DNA from 3 places in the Streptomyces sp. NPDC055955 genome. Region 3 is predicted to be linked to each of the others. Evidence: riboswitches for the same ligand, from Rfam matches in the RefSeq annotation. Region 3 holds a riboswitch; each other region holds the start of a gene.

Region 1 (6,181 bases), on a different contig from region 3:
CGTGCACGGCGAGAATGATCCCCACGGCGGCGAACTGCACGATCGTGAGGACGGCCGCCGTGGAGAGGTCGAAGATCTGCGCGGTCTGCCGGTAGATCTCGACCTCGAGAGTGGAGAACGTCGGCCCGCCGAGGATCTGGACCACGCCGAACGACGTGAACGCGAAGAGGAAGACCATCAGCGCGGCGGCCGCGACGGCCGGCCCGAGCGCGGGCAGCGTCACCTTCCGCCAGGCCGTCCAGCGGGAGGCGCCCAGCATCCGGGCGGCCTCCTCCTGCCGCGGGTCGAGCTGCGACCACAGTCCGCCCACGGTGCGCACGACGACGGCGTAGTTGAAGAAGACATGGGCGAGCAGGATCGCCCACACCGTGGTGTCGAGGCGTACGCCCCACAGGCCGTCGAGCAGCCCGCCGCGGCCCACCAGCGCCAGGAACGCCGTGCCGACGACGACGGTCGGCAGCACGAACGGCACGGTGACGGCGGCTCTCAGAACCTGCTTGCCCCTGAACTCGAAGCGCGCGAAGACGTACGCGCCGGGGAGCGCGATCAGCAGCGTGAGCACGGTCGAGGCGAACGCCTGCCAGGTCGTGAACCACAGGACGTGCTGGATGTCGGGCTGCCCGAGCACGTCGGTGATCCGCCCGAACTGCCAGTGGCCGCCCGCCTTCAGGCCGCGCGAGACGATCGCCGCGACCGGATAGGCGAAGAAGACCGCGAAGAACGCGACGGGCACGGCCATGAGGCCGAGCCGAGCCGCGCTCCCGCGCCGACGGCCCTTACGGGGAGTCACCGCAGGCGTGCCCGGGCGCGATGCCGGGCGCTTCACCGGAGGTTCCCCGGGGGACGTCACTTCAGTACGAGTGAGGTCCACGACTTGACCCAGGCGTCACGGTTGTCGGCGATCTTCTTCGGCGCCATGGTCTTCGGGGCGTCGACCTCGACGTCGTACTTCGCGTAGTCGGCGGGCAGGGCCGCGTCCTTCGTCACCGGGTCCACGAACATGTTCAGCGGCATGTCCTGCTGGAACTCCTTCGCGATCAGGAAGTCGAGGAGCGCCTTGCCGCCCTTCTCGTTCTTCGCGTTGCTCAGCAGGCCGGCGAACTCGGTCTGGCGGAAGCAGGTGCCGGTCGCCACCCCGGTCGGGGCGGTCTTCGGCTGCGGGTCCGAGTAGATCGCCTCGGCCGGCGGCGACGACGCGTACGACACGACGAGCGGCCGGTCACCGCCCGCCTTCCTGCCGCCGGCTGAGCCCGAGAACTCCTCGTTGTAGGCCTGCTCCCAACCGTCGACGACCTTCACGCCGTTGGCCTTGAGCTTCTTCCAGTAGCCCTGCCAGCCTTCCCCGCTCCCGGCTTCACCCGAGCGGGAGGTGCCGCCGTCGCCGTACTGCGCGGCACTGCCGAGCAGGAAGCCGAGGCCGGGCGACGACGTCGACACGTTCTCGGTGACCAGCAGGTTCTTGTACGCGGGCTTGGCGAGGTCGTCGAACGAGGCGGGCGGCGTCAGCTTGTGATCGGCGAAGTACTTCTTGTCGTAGTTGACGCAGATGTTGCCGGTGTCGATCGGGGTGACCCGGTGCTTGTCCTTGTCGAGCTGGAACTCGGACCCCACCTGGTCCAGGCCCTTGGCCGCGTACGGCTGGAAGAGCCCGTTGTCGAGGGCGCGCGACAGGAGCGTGTTGTCGACGCCGAAGAGGACGTCGCCCTGCGGGTTGTCCTTGGACAGGATGGCCTTGTTCACGGCCTCGCCCGCGTCACCGTCCTTCAGGACCGTGACCTTGTAGCCGGAGCGCTTCTCGAAGTCCTTGAGCACGTTCTTGGAGACGGCCCACGAGTCATGGCTGACGAGAGTGACGGTCTTGGAGTCCGCCGCGTCCTTGCCGGAGTCGGATCCCCCGCACGCGGAGAGCGTGACGAGTCCGAGACCGGCCGCCACGGCGACGGCCGTGGCCTTGATGATGGTGCTCACTGAGTTCCCTCCTGGGTGACCAGGAAGAGACGCGGCCCTGCCCGGGATCGCGGACGATTCCCGGGCAGGACACAACAGCTTGAGTGGCGACCGAACTTCCTACCCAGAATGACCTGGGCAAGGTTCAGAGGGTCTGCGGCCGATGCCGCACTCTCAGCGCTGTGGCGCTCCCCTGTCGGAATATGAAGATGTAAGTACGCCCGTCAGATTACCGCTCGGTGGCGGCGAGCTGACCGCATGCCCCGTCGATCTCCTGGCCACGGGTGTCGCGGACGGTGACCGGCACGCCGTGGGCCGCGATGGCCTCGACGAACGCCTTCTCGTCCTCGGGGCGCGAGGCCGTCCACTTCGAGCCCGGCGTCGGGTTCAGCGGGATCAGGTTGACGTGGACGCGCTTGCCCTTGAGCAGGCGGCCGAGCCGGTCACCACGCCAGGCCTGGTCGTTGATGTCCCGGATGAGCGCGTACTCGATCGAGATGCGGCGGCCCGACTTCTCCGCGTACTCCCACGCCGCGTCGAGGACCTCGCGGACCTTCCAGCGCGTATTGACCGGGACGAGGGTGTCGCGCAGCTCGTCGTCGGGAGCGTGCAGCGAGACGGCGAGGCGGCACTTGAGTCCCTCGTCGGCGAACCGGTGCATGGCGGGCACCAGACCGACGGTCGAGACGGTGATCCCACGCTGCGAGAGGCCGACGCCGTCCGGCTCGGGGTCGGTGAGCGCGCGGATGGCACCCACGACCCGCTTGTAGTTGGCCAGGGGCTCGCCCATGCCCATGAAGACGATGTTGCTCAGGCGCGCCGGGCCGCCCGGGATCTCGCCGTCGCGCAGCGCGCGCATGCCGTCGACGATCTGGTGCACGATCTCGCCCGTCGACAGGTTCCGGTCGAGGCCGGCCTGTCCCGTGGCGCAGAACGGGCAGTTCATCCCGCAGCCGGCCTGCGAGCTGATGCACATGGTGACCCGGTCCGGGTAGCGCATCAGTACGGACTCGACGAGCGTGCCGTCGAAGAGCCGCCACAGGGTCTTGCGGGTGGTGTCCTGGTCCGTCGACAGATGCCGGACGACCGTCATCAGCTCCGGAAGCAGCGCCTCCTGCAGCTTGCTGCGCGAGGCGGCGGGGATGTCGGTCCACTCCGCGGGGTCGTGCGCGAACCGCGAGAAGTAGTGCTGCGACAGCTGCTTGGCGCGGAACGGCTTCTCACCGATCGCGGCGACGGCCTCCTTCCGCTCGGCGGGCGAGAGGTCGGCGAGGTGCCGCGGCGGCTTCTTGGCTCCGCGCGGGGCGACGAAAGTGAGTTCTCCGGGCTTAGGCATATCTCGTCCAGTGTCGCAGATCCATTCGCGTGACCTGGAGGCCGAGAAGGGAGGGGTGGTCGTCGCCGGTCGCCATCGGCTGCGGCGGGCCGCCTCGGCGGCCCATGAACGGCCCGGCCTCTCGGCCCACGCGGCGGCATCCGTGCAGGCCGGCGCGCTACCAGCCACCGCACACCCAGGGTCTCCCGCACGCAGCGGGGCGCAGCCGTACGCGTCCGGCCGGAGTCCGGTGAGTCCACTTGCCGAGAAAATCGAACACGCGCTCTAATTCGAGACATGGACCACCCCCTCCCCGATGACGTTCTGAACACACAGCGCGAGTGGGCCGTCACGTACGAGCGGCTCGCCGAGCAACCGGGCCGCACCGCACTGCGACGCCGCTTGTACCGCCTGTCCGTGCGACTGGCGGCCTACCCCCTCAGCCCCGCGGAGCGCGTGGAACTGCGGCGGCAGGCCCGAGGCGAGGGAGGCCCGCAGTGATCGACCATCTGACCGAGCGCCAGGAGCGCATCGTGCGATGCATCCGCGAGTGGGTCGCGGAAACCGGGGAGTACCCGACGGTCCGCGAGATCGGCGCCGGTGTCGGACTCAGCAGCCCCTCGAGCGTGCTGTACCACCTTCGCCGGATGGAGGCCCAGGGAATCCTGGTGCACGACGACCGACGACAGCGCTCGTACCGCCCCGCCGGGTGAGCCGCTTTCCCTCCGGACGGAGCCTGCCGCCGGCTGATGTGCGGCAGGCGGGCCGTACCGCCGCCCCGGCCGCACCGCGGCTGCCCTCTCGGCCCCACCGCCGCCCCGCCCTGACCAGGATTCCGGCGCTGCGCCGGAAAGCCCCGAGATATGCACCGAGCGCAGGGATTCCACTCGCTCAGCAGCCTGATGTCACACCTTGAGCCGTCCTGAAATGACAGCCGATGAGCCGATTACTACGTTCGTCGCAGGTCGGCTGTCCAGCTGGCGTCTCTGCAAGAGAGGAGTGACATGCCCACGCGAATCTTCATCGTGTCCGCCGCCGCGGTGGGGGCAGCGGTTCTTGCCACCACCGGCATCACCTATGCCGCACAGTCCGAATCGACCCAGGCCGCCCCGCCGGCCAAGCACGTCGCACCACCGGCCAAGCGGGCCGCCCCGCCCGTCAAGCAGGCCGCCCCCGCGGCGGCTCGCGCCGGTACCGACCGCACCGACGGCGGGGGGAACAAGGGCCGCGGCCACGAGGACCGCGACCGTGGCTACGGCGGAAAGAAGGAGGGAAGAATCCAGTTCAACGAACGCACGTACTCCGCCTTCACGGAGGGCTGCGTCCCCGCTGCCAGTGGACTGGGCTCGACCAGTTTCAGCATCGACAACGACAGCGACGCGATCGTCGAGGTCTACCGCGGGTTCAACTGCGACAACGGTGCGCCGGTGGCCACGGTCGGCCCTTACGGCGCCACTTATGGTGTCGCGCCCCAAACCGACCGAGGGAGCCGCTGGGGAGGAGGCGTCTTCGTCGACGACGGGGTCGTGGGCAGCTTCCGGGTGATCCGCTACCACGACGAGTGGTGACGCCACCGCCCTGAGCACGGGGCATCGCCGGCCCGTCGGAATCGGGCCGGCGATGCGGCCTCGTCGCACTGGCGTCCGTCCACAGCGGCGCCCGGCTCCGCCCGCTCCACGTCACACCTGGGGCACAGCACGCCGACCGACCAGGGCATCGGGCACAAGCGGACCCGTCCCTACCGAGCGGCGCGAGTCATTCCCCTTCTCGCCATCACCACCGCGGACAGACCGCGCCCAACAACCGGCCACCCGTCGGCCGCGCCCCGGCCCCTTCCAGTGGCGCAGACATACGACAACGGGCCCGTCGTCCCGTGGACAACGAGCCCGTCACCTGAATCCGCCGAGGCCAGCCGCGACTTCCGGGTCGGTCAGCCGGCTCCGACGAAGATCACCAGGAGCAGCCAGACCACCGGCGCCGTCGGAAGCAGCGAGTCGAGGCGGTCCATGATCCCGCCGTGCCCGGGGAGGAGCGTGCCCATGTCCTTGATCCCGAGGTCGCGCTTGATCATCGACTCTCCGAGGTCGCCGAGCGTGGCGCTGGCCGCGACGGCGAGCCCGAGCAGCAGCCCCTGCCACCAGGCACCGTCGTCGATCAGGAACTGCATGCACAGCGCGCCGGCCGCCATCGCGAACGTCACCGCGCCGACCAGGCCCTCGCGGGTCTTGCCGGGGCTGATGCGCGGGGCGAGCTTGTGCTTGCCGAAGCGCCAGCCGATCGCATACGCGCCGGTGTCGCTGACGACCGTGAGCAGCAGGAACGTCAGGACACGCTGCGGTCCGTCGTCCGCGGTGAGCATCAGCGCCACGAACGTCGCGAGGAACGGCACGTAGAACGCGGCGAAGACACCGGCCGTGACGTCCCTGAGGTAGCCCTCGGGGGGCTCCGTCATGCGCCAGACCAGCACCGCGAGCGCGGTGAGCGCCATCGCCACCCAGGCACCCTCGGTGCCACGGACGTATCCGGCGACGATCATCGCCGCGCCGCCGATCGCGAGCGGCACGAGGGGCGCCTTGATGCCCTTGCGCTCCTCGAGCCGCGAGGTGAGCTCCCAGAGGCCGACGACGACGGCCACCGCTATCACGCCGATGAACACGGCCTTGACGATGAAGAGCGACGCGACGATCACCGCGCCGAGCCCCACCCCGACTCCTATGGCTGCCCCGAGGTCACGGCCCGCGCTCTTCTTCGGCGGTGCGGGGACGGGCTGTGCGGCGCTTGGCATGGGCTCCTGCCGGCTCTCGTGCTGCTGCGCCTCGTGCGGCGTCACATACGGCGTCTGGTGCTGCGTCTGATGCTGTGTCGGATGCTGCGATTCGTGCTGCGCCCCTCGCGGCTGCCCGTACGGAGAGTCCCCGC
Region 2 (6,181 bases), on a different contig from region 3:
CGACCCCGCTCCACCCGCCCCGGCCGTGCCCCCGCGGACGGAGCCGGATCTCGCGTACCAGGAGCCGTCGCTCTCGCAGCCCTCCTACGCGGAGCCGACGCCTCAGGACCCCGCGTTCGACCAGCCCGACGGGTACACGCCCACCCAGCGCGACCTGCCGGTCATCAACCGCGGTGACACGGTCCAGGTGCAGATCGACACCGAGCCCGCGCCCCGTCCCGCCGACGGCCTAGGCCCGCTGTATGTCGTCGGCGACGTGCACGGCTACCTCGACGAACTGATCGCGGCCCTGCACGAGCAAGGCCTCATCGACGCCGAGGGCAGCTGGTCGGCGGGCACCGCCCGGCTCTGGTTCCTCGGTGACTTCACCGACCGCGGGCCCGACGGCATCGGCGTCATCGACCTCGTGATGCGACTGTCCGCGGAGGCCGCGGCCGCCGGCGGCTACTGCAAGGCCCTCATGGGCAACCACGAGCTGCTCCTGCTCGGCGCCAAACGCTTCGGCGACACTCCGGTCAACTCGGGCGCGGGTACCGCCACTTTCCAGGCGGCCTGGTTGCTCAACGGCGGTCAGAAGGCGGACATGGACCGTCTCCAGGACGTCCATCTGCAGTGGATGTCCCGGCTCGACGCCATCGAGCTGGAGGACGACCACCTCCTGATGCACTCCGACACGACCGCGTACCTCGACTACGGCGACTCGATCGAGGCGGTCAACGACACGGTCCGCGAGACCCTCACCCGTAACGACGCGGACGAGTGCTGGGACCTCTTCCGCAAGTTCACCAAGCGCTTCGCGTTCCGCGACGAATCCGGACCCGGAGCCGTGCGCGAGCTCCTCGACGCGTACGGCGGCGCGCGCGTCGTCCACGGCCACAGCCCCATCCCGTATCTCCTCGGCGAGGTCGGCACCGAGGACGCGGCGGACGGATCCGAGGACAGCCGCCCGCAGATCGAGGGCCCGCATGTGTACGCGGGCGGTCTCGCGATCGCGATGGACGGCGGAGTGACCATGGCCGGAAAGCTGCTGGTCCAGCAACTCCCCATGGATAGCTAGGCGTTCCCCGGGCAGGCGCACCGAACGGGGCCTCGGTCCGGCCACCGGGCCGAATTCGGGAAACCCCCTGTCACCGCGTGCCGTCACCGCTCTACCATCGGCTTATCCGTAGCAGGCTCCCCTCCGTTTCTGCCCGACGGCTCGTAACCATGCGAGCCCCCAAGCCCTACGGAGCATCGGGGGATGCACATGAACAGCGCTCCGCACCTGCTGAACGAGGACCGCCCCGAGTTCGAGCGGATCCTCGATGAAGCGCTGCGTACCGCACCGGACCGCCCTGATCTCGCCGCAGTGGGCCAGCGGCTCAACCCCGAACAACTACGCACCATGGCGCTCAACGCCACCGCGCTGATCACGGCCGCCGCAGCGACCGAGTACCAGAACTACGTGAAGGTCCGCGCCGACCTGCGCGCCTCGCCCCGGCCCGTGCGTCCGCTGCGTGAAGAAGGAAGCGCGGCGGAGTCCGGCGGCGGAGCGATCGGCCTGGCCGCCACGGTGGGCGAGGTGGCGGAGACCACCGGCGCCGGCGTCATAGCCGTCGTCGCGGTGCTCGCCCCCGTGCTCGCCGGGACGGCTGCCGCGATCTTCCTGCTCGTCGGCTACATCCTGAAGATGCTCGATCCGGAACCGGCGTTCGCCCAGACCTTGTTGACGGCCGGCTGGGTGTTCGGCGCGCTCACGGCCGCGGGCATTCTTGTCGCCGGCGTGGGCCTGCTGCTCACCGCTCTGCGCAACGGCGCGACGTCCTTGCCAGCCGGCGCGCACAGCGAGTCGAACGAGGAGCTGGACCGGGCAAGGGAAGCGTGGTGCCTGGTGCTCCTGGAGCGCGGCATCCTGCCGTTTCTCCGGGAGGCCCTCGCGGAACCACCACCGGCCCCCGCCAACCGCGGGGGCGTTCCCGGAACCGCGGGCCGCATGCCGCATCTCGGGTACAACAGGCCCGGGTTCAGCAGCCCGGGCGCCGACAGCGGCTCCCCTGCGGCCCCGCGTCCGACCTACTCGAGCCCGGACTTCACGAGCCCGGACTTCGGAGGCCCGGACCACCAGCCGGACTAGGGTCTTTCGTCCGGATCGGGCGAGCCCAGCCCGATCCGGACGAGAGGCCCCAGGGCCTGCCGTAGCTCGGACCCGGGACACTCTGTCCACCGGCCGCGAAGGGCGACCGGTGGACAGCGCGCGGCGCCTGCGGGCGGCGCGGGCGAGGTCAGTCCGCGATCGGCAGATAGACCCGGTTGCCCGCGGCGGCGAACTCCCTGGACTTCTCCGCCATGCCCTCCTCGATCTCGCTCTTCGTCCCGCCGTGCTGGCGGCGGATGTCCTGCGAGATCTTCATCGAGCAGAACTTCGGCCCGCACATCGAGCAGAAGTGGGCCGTCTTCGCGGGTTCGGCCGGGAGCGTCTCGTCATGGAACTCCCTTGCCGTGTCCGGGTCGAGGGCGAGGTTGAACTGGTCCTCCCAGCGGAACTCGAAGCGCGCGTCGGAGAGGGCGTCGTCCCACTCCTGGGCACCCGGGTGCCCCTTGGCGAGGTCCGCCGCGTGGGCCGCGATCTTGTAGGTGATGACGCCGGTCTTCACGTCGTCACGGTTGGGCAGGCCCAGGTGCTCCTTGGGCGTGACGTAGCAGAGCATCGCCGTCCCCCACCACGCGATCATCGCGGCTCCGATGCCGGAGGTGATGTGGTCGTACGCAGGGGCGATGTCGGTCGTCAGCGGGCCGAGTGTGTAGAAAGGCGCCTCCTCGCACACCTCCTGCTGAAGGTCGATGTTCTCCTTGATCTTGTGCATCGGGACGTGCCCGGGGCCCTCGATCATCGTCTGCACGTTGAAGCTCTTCGCGATCGTGTTGAGCTCCCCGAGCGTCTTCAGCTCGGCGAACTGTGCCTCGTCGTTGGCATCCGCGATCGAACCCGGCCGCAGGCCGTCGCCCAGCGAATAGGTGACGTCGTACGCCGCGAGGATCTCGCAGAGCTCCGCGAAGTTCTCGTAGAGGAAGCTCTCCTTGTGGTGCGCCAGGCACCAGGCGGCCATGATCGAACCGCCGCGCGAGACGATGCCCGTCTTGCGATTGGCGGTGAGCGGGACGTACGGCAGCCGCACGCCCGCGTGGACCGTCATGTAGTCCACGCCCTGCTCGGCCTGCTCGATGACCGTGTCCTTGTAGATCTCCCAGGTCAGTTCCTCGGCGCGGCCGTCGACCTTCTCCAGCGCCTGGTAGAGCGGGACCGTGCCGATCGGGACGGGGGAGTTGCGCAGGACCCATTCGCGCGTGGTGTGGATGTTGCGACCGGTGGAGAGGTCCATGACGGTGTCGGCGCCCCAGCGGGTCGCCCATGTCATCTTCTCCACCTCTTCCTCGATGGACGAGGTGACCGCGGAGTTGCCGATGTTGGCGTTGACCTTCACCAGGAACCGCTTGCCGATGATCATCGGCTCGATCTCCGGGTGGTTGACGTTGGCCGGCAGGACCGCGCGGCCCGCGGCGATCTCCTCGCGGACGACCTCCGGCTCCACGTTCTCCCGGATGGCCACGTACTCCATCTCGGGCGTGACCTCCCCGCGCCTGGCGTACGCGAGTTGGGTCACCGCCTGGCCGTCACGCCCGCGGCGAGGCTGGCGGGGGCGGCCGGGGAAGACCGCGTCGAGGTTGCGCAGACCGCCGCGCGGCGAGGTGTGCTTGATGCCGTCGTCCTCGGGGCGGACCGGGCGGCCCGCATACTCCTCGGTGTCGCCACGGCTGATGATCCAGTTCTCCCTCAGCGGCGCGAGGCCCCTGCGGACATCGGTGTCGACACTCGGATCGGTGTACGGCCCGGACGTGTCGTAGAGCGTGACCGCCGTGCCGTTGGTGAGGTGCACCTGGCGGACCGGCACCTGGAGGTCAGGGCGTGAGCCCGTGACGTACCCCTTGTGCCAGCCGATGGACTTCCCGGCCTCGCCCGTCTCTGCGGACAGGTTGGAGGCAGGCGTGCGTGCGTCCGATGTGGTCATGAGACCTACTCCCTACGCCGGCATTACCCGGTAACAGGTTCGGCGGTCGACGCAGCGGCTTCCGTCGGGCGATGTTTCATGTGAAACATCGCCGAAGCGGAGGTCAGCGCCCTCTCAGCCCGGTGCTCCGAGCTCCCGCGTGTGCAAAGGTGCCCCCACGCTAGCGCCATTTCTGGCGCGCTGAACAGAGGGCCCCTGCCGTTCTTGCGATGATCGGGCGGTGACCAGCACGCAGCAGTCTCCGTCCTCACCGCCGCATCCGCCGCACGCCCAGGGGGGCGGAGGGCACGGCCACTCCCACAGTCACGGCCCTGCCGCGCCCGTTTCCCAGCATCTGCGCAAGGTCATCGCCGCCGTGCTCATCCCGTTCTCCGTGGCGGTCGTCGTCGGCCTGGTGGTGCTCTGGCCCGGCGGCGCCCCCTCCCATGCCCGTACGGGCGTCGGCTTCGACCGGCAGACCCAACAGGGCACCGTCATACGGGTCGACAAGGTCGACTGCCGGTCCGTAAACGCCTCCGGCGACACCCCCACCGGCGATACGTCGACCGCCGAGGGTCGGTCCGCCGAGCAGCAGGCGAAGGGCACGTGCGAGAAGGCGACAGTCCGTGTCGACGGCGGCAAGGACACCGGGCATACGTTCACGGAGATCGTGCAGCCGGACTCGCCGCGGCAGTTGCACGAGAACCAGAAGGTGATCGTGGCCTACGCGCCCGACGCACCCAAAGAACTTCAGTACTCCGTCACCGATGTGAACCGCAGGCTCCCGATGACGCTCCTCGCCGGGATCTTCGCGCTGGCCGTGGTCGTCGTGGGACGACTGCGGGGGGTCATGGCACTCGTCGCGCTGGCCGTCAGCTTCCTGGTGTTGACCTTCTTCATCCTGCCCGCGATCCTCCAGGGCTCAAATCCACTGGTGGTGGCGGTGGTCGGGGCGAGCGCCATCATGCTGATCGCTCTCTACATGTGTCACGGTCCGACGGCCCGAACGTCGGTCGCGGTGCTCGGCACGCTGGTCTCTCTGCTCCTGATCGGCCTGCTCGGTTCGCTGTTCATCGGCTGGGCCGCGCTGACCGGCAACACCGACGACAACACAGGCCTGATCCACGGTCTCTACCCGTCCATCGACATGAGCGGTCTGCTGCTCGCCGGCGTCATCATCGGTTCGCTCGGCGTGCTCGACGATGTGACGGTCACACAGACGTCGGCGGTGTGGGAGCTGCATCAGGCCGACCCGACGATGGGCCGGCGCGGCCTGTACCGCGCGGGCATCCGGATCGGCCGCGACCACATCGCGTCCGTGGTCAACACACTGGTCCTGGCGTACGCGGGCGCGGCGCTGCCGCTGTTGCTGCTCTTCTCGATCGCGCAGAGCGGTGTGGGCACCGTGGCCAACAGTGAACTGGTGGCCGAGGAGATCGTCCGGACTCTGGTGGGCTCGATCGGGCTGGTCGCCTCGGTGCCGGTGACGACCGCGCTCGCGGCTCTGGTGGTCTCCGCCGACCGACCCGGATCCTCGTCCGCTGCCACGGCCGGTCCGGCACGCGGAGGAAGGGGCCGGCGTCGGAAGCGCTGAACCCCTGCGAGGGCAGCCCCGGGGCGCCGGTCTGCTGAAGCGTTACATCAGTTGATCGTGCCGGACTTCTGGAGCCCGTCAGCCCGCGCTCTGCTCCTCGGCGAGGATCCGGTCGAGTGCCTCGTCGAGATGCGTCTCGAAGTCGGCGAGCGCCCGCTCCTGGCCGAGCGGGACCAGCTTGTCGGTGCGGTCGAGGAACGCGACGAGGGGGGCGACGCCCGCCTTGAACAGTGCCTGGTCCCCGCCCACTTGGAGCCGGATGTGCACCTCGCCCGGCATGTCGCCGGGGCTGCCGGCCAGTTCCACCGGCTCGATGCGCACATCGCCGTCGCCACAGGGGCCGGCCACGCCGTCCACCAGGAGCTCTCTGCCGAACGCCCACGTCACCGGGGCGTCTCCGGGGAGGTGGAAGGTCAGCCGCACGGCGTAGGGATCAGCGGCGGCGTACCGCAGCTCCACCGGGATGCGGAACGAGAGTTCCTCGGAGACGAGGAAGCTCATCATGACCTCTGCTTGTACTGCCTGTACCGACTCGCGCATCGCCTACCCCGTCAATTTGCCG
Region 3 (6,181 bases):
GAGGGCGGGCCCGTGGTCGCCCACACGCCCGACGCGCCGGCCACGGCCACGGGGAGTACGAAGGTGTCAACTTGACCCGGCCCTATGGGACCGGGTTTGGAGGTAGCGCCCGACTGGCTGTCGGGTGGGCTCCTCCGTCCAGCCACCCTTACAGGGTGGCAGGGACGCGTGACTCACGCCCCGCAGTCCACACAGCCTCGCCCTTGCGGGCGATGTTGCGGGAAGCATTCCGGTCTGCGTGGGCAACGACCCCGCAGTTCCGGCACGTGAACAGGGCCTGGCTTGCCCGGTTCTTCTTGTCGATGTGGCCGCACTCGCAGCACTGCTGCGAGGTGTAGGCGGGATCGACGAAGACCACGGGGACACCGGCCCTGCGGGCCTTGTAGACGATGAAGCCTGCGAGCTGGGCAAACGCCCAGGAGTGCAGTGCGACCCGTTGGGGCTTGCGGAGCCGTACCCTCTGCCGGATTCCCTTGAGTTCCTCCAGGGAGATCCCGGCCGAGGTGCGTTCAGCCTCGGTCACGATCGTCTTCGCGATGATGTGGTTCTGGTTCTTCGCGTGACGCTGTTCACGCCGGTTACGCTTCTTCAACAGCCGCTTGGCGGACTTGCTGCCCTTGGCCTGCAGCTTCCTGCGCAGATCGAGGTGCCGCTTACGGTGCCGGTTCAGGTCCCGCCCGGCACTCTTGTGGCCGGTGGACGTAGTGGCGATGTTGACGATTCCCAGATCCACGCCGATGAAATGGGCGGGCTCGTACTGCTCGGTCTCGGGCACCTCGCAGGTCGCCAGCAGATAGAACACGCCGTCGCGTTCGACCAGGTCCGATTCACCCTGCCGGTGCTCCTGCAGCGTCTTGAGTGCGCCAGCCGAACAGGCAAAGCGGACGTTCTTGATACGCCCGGAGATTGTCCAGATACTCACCGTCTGCGCTTCGTACTGCCAGCTCAAACACCGGTCGTCATACGGCTGCGCAGCCTGGGGCCTAAAGACGATGGGCTTGGACTCAGCCTTGGTACGACGCTTCGATCCAGGCCTGCCGAGATTCCCAGCGCGGATGCTGGCCCTGAGCGTCGTGTAGGCATCGCGGGTCTTCTTGATCACGTGCTGCGCTGCCTGCGCCCCCAGCCCTCGCGACCGCAGTTCGGCGTAGGTGTGCCTGCGCAGCTCATACTCACGCGGCACACCGCGCTCGAACGCCACCGCCGAAACCCAGTTCGCGGCGTCATTGACCGTGCGCAGGGTGCGCTTAAGCGCGGATACCTGCACGGCATCCGGCATGAGTTTGACCTGCGTCACGACCTTCACACGGGCGATCGTAACGATCTATGTCACCACACTGGGAGCCAAATCCCAATATTCGTAGGGGTTGCACGGTCGTCCACACTCTCCACGCCCACTTGGTCTTCACACTCAAGTATCGGCGCGGACCGTTCACCGACGAGATCCTTGAACGCCGCGAGGAAGTCATGCGCGCCGTCTGCGCGGACTTCGAAACAGAGTTGGCCAAGTTCAACAGTGCGACCGACCACGTGCACCTGCTGGTGCACCACCCGCCCAAGGTCTCCGGTCCCAGCTGGTCGGCTCCCCCCAAGGGGCATCTCCGCCCGCAGACTCCGCCAGGAGCTTCCCCGGCATATCCGCACGTACCTCTGAGGTGACCACATCTGGTCACCCTCAAAACTTTGCCGCCACGTGCGGAGGCGCCCCGCCGTCGAGCAACAAGGAATACCTCGACAACCAGAGACATCCCAGCTGAGGCCGACCATGCGGGCCCGCGGGAACCGGCAGGTCAGAACAGTCCAGACAACCGCTTCCTCCCGCGCGTATCAACAACGCTCATGCTCAATACGGCTAGACCAGCTGAACGCGGTGGGGACGACGGGACGTCCCCACCGCGACGGCGTCACGCGCCGAGGCACGCGCGCACCGCCGCGATCAGGCGGTTGGCTCGGGCGTCGCCGTGGCCGATCATGCGATTGGCCACATAGGCGAAGCCCACCCCGAACTCGTCGTCACCGAAGGCGAATTGGCCTCCGGCTCCGTCGTTCCCGAAGCTGCGGGCGCCGAGCATCGGGCGGAAGGACGGCGAGTCGAGCAGGAAGCCCGAGCCCCAGCCCGCTCCGGCGTCGAAGCCGAGCCAGCCCTCGCCGGAGGACAGCTCGCGCAGCGCGTCGGTCACCGTGTCCGCCGTGAGCAGCCGTTCGCGGCCCCCGACCCCGGTGACGGCCGCCGCGTAGAGACGGGCGAGACCGCTCGCGGAGGCGACGGCGCCGGCCCCGGGCAGTTCCACGGCGTGCAGCTCGGGGTCGTTCCAGCCGTGCGGCTCGTCGAGGCCCGGAAAGGCCAGCGCGCCGTTCATCGTCACGATGCGCGTGAGCAGATGCTCGGGCCCCGGCATCGCGGGACGCCCCTCGGCCTCGGCGAGCCGGGCCACGCGTGCCGACTCTCCGGCGGGCAGCCCGATCCAGGCACGCAGCCCGAGCGGGTCACCGACCGCGCGGCGGAAGTACGCGCCCGGGGTGAGGCCCGTGATCCGCCGGATCACCTCGCCGACGAGGAAGCCGAAGACATGGCCGTGGTACTCGTACGCGGTGCCGGGCTCCCACAGCGGCTTCTGCTCCTCGATCGCGCGGATCACCGGCGTCCACGCGGCGATCTCCTCGAAGGAGAGCACCGGGTCGAGGGCGGGGACTCCCGCCCGGTGCCCGAGCACCATGCGCGTGGTGACGGTCTCCTTGCCGTGCTGTGCGAACTCGGGCCAGTACCGGCCGACCGGCGCGTCGAGGTCGAGCCGCCCCTCCTGGGCGAGGAGCTGCGCGCTGACGCTCACCAGGCCCTTGGCCACGGAGAAGACGGGGACGGTGGTGTCCTGTTCCCAGGCACGCCCGGTCCGCTCGTCCGCGACTCCGCCCCACAGGTCGACGACCTTGCGTCCCTCGGCGAACACCGTGACGGCGGCGCCGAGTTCGGGGAACTCCGTGAAGTTCCGCGCGAACGCGTCGGCGACGGCCCCGAACCGTTCGTCGGCCTCACCGTGGCGCTGCTCCATCGTGTCCCGTCCTTTCCTTCGCATGTCCCTGGGGACGCGGACCGCCGGGCAGGGGTGCCCGGACCGTCCGCGATCATTCGAATCGATCACGGTACGGGGGTGTGCGGCACTCCTCGAACGAATTTCACGCGGCGGGTGCGCGCCACCCACGCAGCGGACGTCGCCCCTCCCCCCGGGGTTGCCTCCCGGGACAGGGAAGCTACCCTTGCCGACGTACCGGACACGGGGTGCCCCGCACGAGGGCTGAGATCACACCCGTCGAACCTGAACCAGTTAGCACTGGCGGAGGGATGTCAGCCAATGTCGTTGCCCCATGCCCCGAGCAGCACCGGGTCCACCGGACCGCGCTCCGTCTTCGACGGGCGGATGCCCGCCGCGCCCGGTGACCTGCGGGTCGAGGCGCGCGGGATCGCGCCGGTCCCCGAGAGCCACCGCTACGGCGGCGCCGGGCGCCTGTTCACCGTGTGGTTCGCCCCGAACCTGACCATGACCGGGGTCTTCACCGGCACCGTCGGCATCGCACTCGGCCTGGACTTCGCCACCGCGCTGGCCGCCGTCGTCTTCGGCACGCTCGTCGGCGCCGTGCCCACCGCGTATCTCGGTACGTGGGGCAGCGCGACCGGCGCGGGACAGCTTCCGCTGGCGCGGCTCGCGTTCGGCCGGGCCGTCGCGGTGCCCGGCGCCCTGCAGTGGCTGTCGTCGGTCGCCTGGGACGCGCTGATCGGCCTGTTCGGCGGCGACGCGCTCGCCAGGCTGTGCGGCTGGCCCTTCTGGGTCGGCGTGCTCGTGATGATGCTGGCGCAGGGTGCGCTCGGTGTGCTCGGCTACGAGGCCGTCCACCGCCTGCAGAAGCTGATGACCTTCGTCCTGGCCGCCGCGTTCGTGGTCCTGGCCGTCAAGCTTCTCGACGGTGTCCATCCGGTCACCACCGGGGCCGCGCACGGCGCCGACCGGGCCGGCGCGTTCGTCCTGACGAGCACGATCGCGCTCAGCCTGTCCCTGTCCTGGGCCCCCTACGCCAGCGACTTCAGCCGCTATCTTCCGGCCGCCACCTCCCGTCAGCGCATGTTCTGGTTCACGCTCCTCGGCGTCACGGTCTCCTTCGTCGCCGTCCAGGCGCTCGGGCTGTGGGGCGCCTCCGTGTTCACCGACCAGACCGCGCGCGGGGTCGACGAGCTTCTCGGCGGGGGCGTGCTCGGCTCCTTCGGGCTGCTGGCCGTGGCGCTCGCGGCCCTGTGCAGCAACGCCATGAACGACTACAGCGGCTCGCTGGCCCTGCAGACGATCGGCGTCCGGGTCCCGCGGCCGCTCGCCGCGGCGCTCGCCGCGGTGCTCGGCTTCCCGCTGGTGCTGTGGATGCACGCGGCCGACACCGCGGCCCGCTTCCAGAACGTCCTGCTGTTCGTCGGCTACTGGATCCCCGGCTTCGTCGCGGTCGTGGCCGTCGACTGGTTCGCGCGCGCCAGGGCCCGGGGCGGCGCGCCGGTCGACCTCGCCGCCGAGAGCGCACGGCCGCAGCCCTGGTGGCCCGGACTCCTCGCCTTCGTCGCCGCCTTCGCCGCCGCGGTCCCGTTCATGGACAGCGGCCTGTACGTGGGGCCGGTCGCGAAGGCCCTGCACGGCGCCGACCTCGCGTACTACGTGGCCTTCGTCGCCGCACTCGTCGTGTACGCGCCCCTCAGGCTGCGCCGCCCGACCGCCGACACCCGGACCGCACCGCACGAGGAGGCCCGCACATGACCGTGCCCGTGAGCACCCGACGCGTCGCGCCGCCCCGCGTCCTGACCGTCGCCGGTTCGGACTCGGGCGGTGGCGCCGGGATCCAGGCCGACCTCAAGACGATGCTGGCGCTCGGCGCCCACGGCATGAGCGTCCTGACCGCCGTCACCGCGCAGAACTCCCTGGGGGTCCAGGGAGCGTGGGAGCTCCCCGTCGACGCGGTGCGCGCGCAGTACCGCAGCGTCGTGGACGACATCGGCGTCCAGGCGGTCAAGACGGGGATGCTCTCGTCGCCGGTGCTCGTCGAGACGGTGGCAGAACTGCTCGCCGGTACGGACGCCCCCGTGGTGGTGGACCCGGTGAGTGTCTCCAAGCACGGCGATCCGCTGCTCGCCGAGGACGCGCTCGACGCGGTGCGCACCAAGCTGCTGCCGGTCGCGACGGTGGCCACGCCGAACCTGGACGAGGTGGCTCAGCTGACCGGCCTCGCCGTCGCCGACGACGCGGGCATGCGCCGTGCCGCGGAACGGCTCCTCGCGTTCGGCCCGCGCTGGGTGGTCGTCAAGGGCGGCCATCTGCCCGGGGCGGCCGTGGATCTGCTCACCGACGGCACCGAGGAGCACTGGCTGCGCGCTCCCCGCCACGACAACCGGCACACGCACGGCACCGGATGCACCCTGGCGTCGGCCGTCGCCGTGGGTCTCGCCCACGGCCTGCCCGTTCCGGAGTCCGTCCGTCTGGCGAAGGAGTACGTCACGGGGGCGATCGCCGCCGGGTTCGCGCTGGGGTCGGGCATCGGCCCGGTCGACCACGGGTGGCGCCTGCCGGGCGACCGGTCCGGGGCCACGGGGCGTACGGACTGAGAGCCGCCGGGTCCTCCTGGCACACGCGCGACACGCCCGCACGCACACAAATCGGGGCCCGATGTGTGACCCGGCGCTCCCGTCCACTTGACTGTTGCCATGACCACCCTGCCCCGCCAGCCTCAACAGGCCCCGCCGACCGGCCACATGATCGTGTGCGGTGGTGACGCGCTCGCCGAGCGGCTCGCCGCCGAACTGCGCGCCGTGTACGGCGAGCGGGTCACGGTCGTCGTGCCCTCCGTGCGCGTCACCAGACAGGGTGCCGGTCCCGTCGGGCGGGCGCGGGCGGCCACCCTGCTCTCGCGGATGCAGGCGGTCGTGAACCGTACGGTGTCCGCCGTGGCCGACGACAGCGTTCCGCCGCCACGGGTCCTGGAGGCACCGGAACTCGACGAGGAGGCGCTGGCCGAGGCGGGCGTGTCCGACGCCGCCGCGCTGGCCCTCGTCCACGGCGACGACGAGACCAACATCCGGGCCGCCCTGGCCGCCCGCCGTCTCAACCCCCAGCTGCGCCTGGTCATCCGGCTCTACAACCGCAAGCTCGGCCAG

Evidence for each region. A riboswitch is a leader RNA that binds a small molecule or an ion and turns the genes downstream of it on or off. The one in region 3 is predicted to bind thiamine pyrophosphate.
Region 1: it holds a riboswitch for thiamine pyrophosphate, as region 3 does, so the genes downstream of both, ACFC96_RS18145 (thiamine ABC transporter substrate binding subunit) here and ACFC96_RS39825 (purine-cytosine permease family protein) in region 3, are expected to answer to the same signal.
Region 2: it holds a riboswitch for thiamine pyrophosphate, as region 3 does, so the genes downstream of both, thiC (phosphomethylpyrimidine synthase ThiC) here and ACFC96_RS39825 (purine-cytosine permease family protein) in region 3, are expected to answer to the same signal.

Annotation. Positions count from the first base shown of each region.
Region 1 is NZ_JBHJYS010000008.1:115,906-122,086, forward strand. It holds gene ACFC96_RS18140 (ABC transporter permease) at 1-739, opposite strand, end outside; gene ACFC96_RS18145 (thiamine ABC transporter substrate binding subunit) at 847-1,968, opposite strand; TPP riboswitch at 2,047-2,152, opposite strand; gene rlmN (23S rRNA (adenine(2503)-C(2))-methyltransferase RlmN) at 2,177-3,283, opposite strand; gene ACFC96_RS18155 (hypothetical protein) at 3,560-3,763, shown strand; gene ACFC96_RS18160 (hypothetical protein) at 3,760-3,975, shown strand; gene ACFC96_RS18165 (hypothetical protein) at 4,267-4,830, shown strand; gene ACFC96_RS18170 (phosphatidate cytidylyltransferase) at 5,193-6,181, opposite strand, start outside.
Region 2 is NZ_JBHJYS010000007.1:191,144-197,324, reverse strand. It holds gene ACFC96_RS16670 (metallophosphoesterase family protein) at 1-1,057, shown strand, start outside; gene ACFC96_RS16665 (hypothetical protein) at 1,241-2,113, shown strand; gene thiC (phosphomethylpyrimidine synthase ThiC) at 2,262-4,046, opposite strand; TPP riboswitch at 4,039-4,195, opposite strand; gene ACFC96_RS16655 (YibE/F family protein) at 4,267-5,619, shown strand; gene ACFC96_RS16650 (SsgA family sporulation/cell division regulator) at 5,698-6,159, opposite strand.
Region 3 is NZ_JBHJYS010000029.1:12,301-18,481, forward strand. It holds gene ACFC96_RS39805 (MFS transporter) at 1-75, shown strand, start outside; gene ACFC96_RS39810 (RNA-guided endonuclease InsQ/TnpB family protein) at 149-1,279, opposite strand; gene tnpA (IS200/IS605 family transposase) at 1,327-1,659, shown strand; gene ACFC96_RS39820 (serine hydrolase domain-containing protein) at 1,905-3,050, opposite strand; TPP riboswitch at 3,264-3,358, shown strand; gene ACFC96_RS39825 (purine-cytosine permease family protein) at 3,351-4,790, shown strand; gene thiD (bifunctional hydroxymethylpyrimidine kinase/phosphomethylpyrimidine kinase) at 4,787-5,632, shown strand; gene ACFC96_RS39835 (NAD-binding protein) at 5,732-6,181, shown strand, end outside.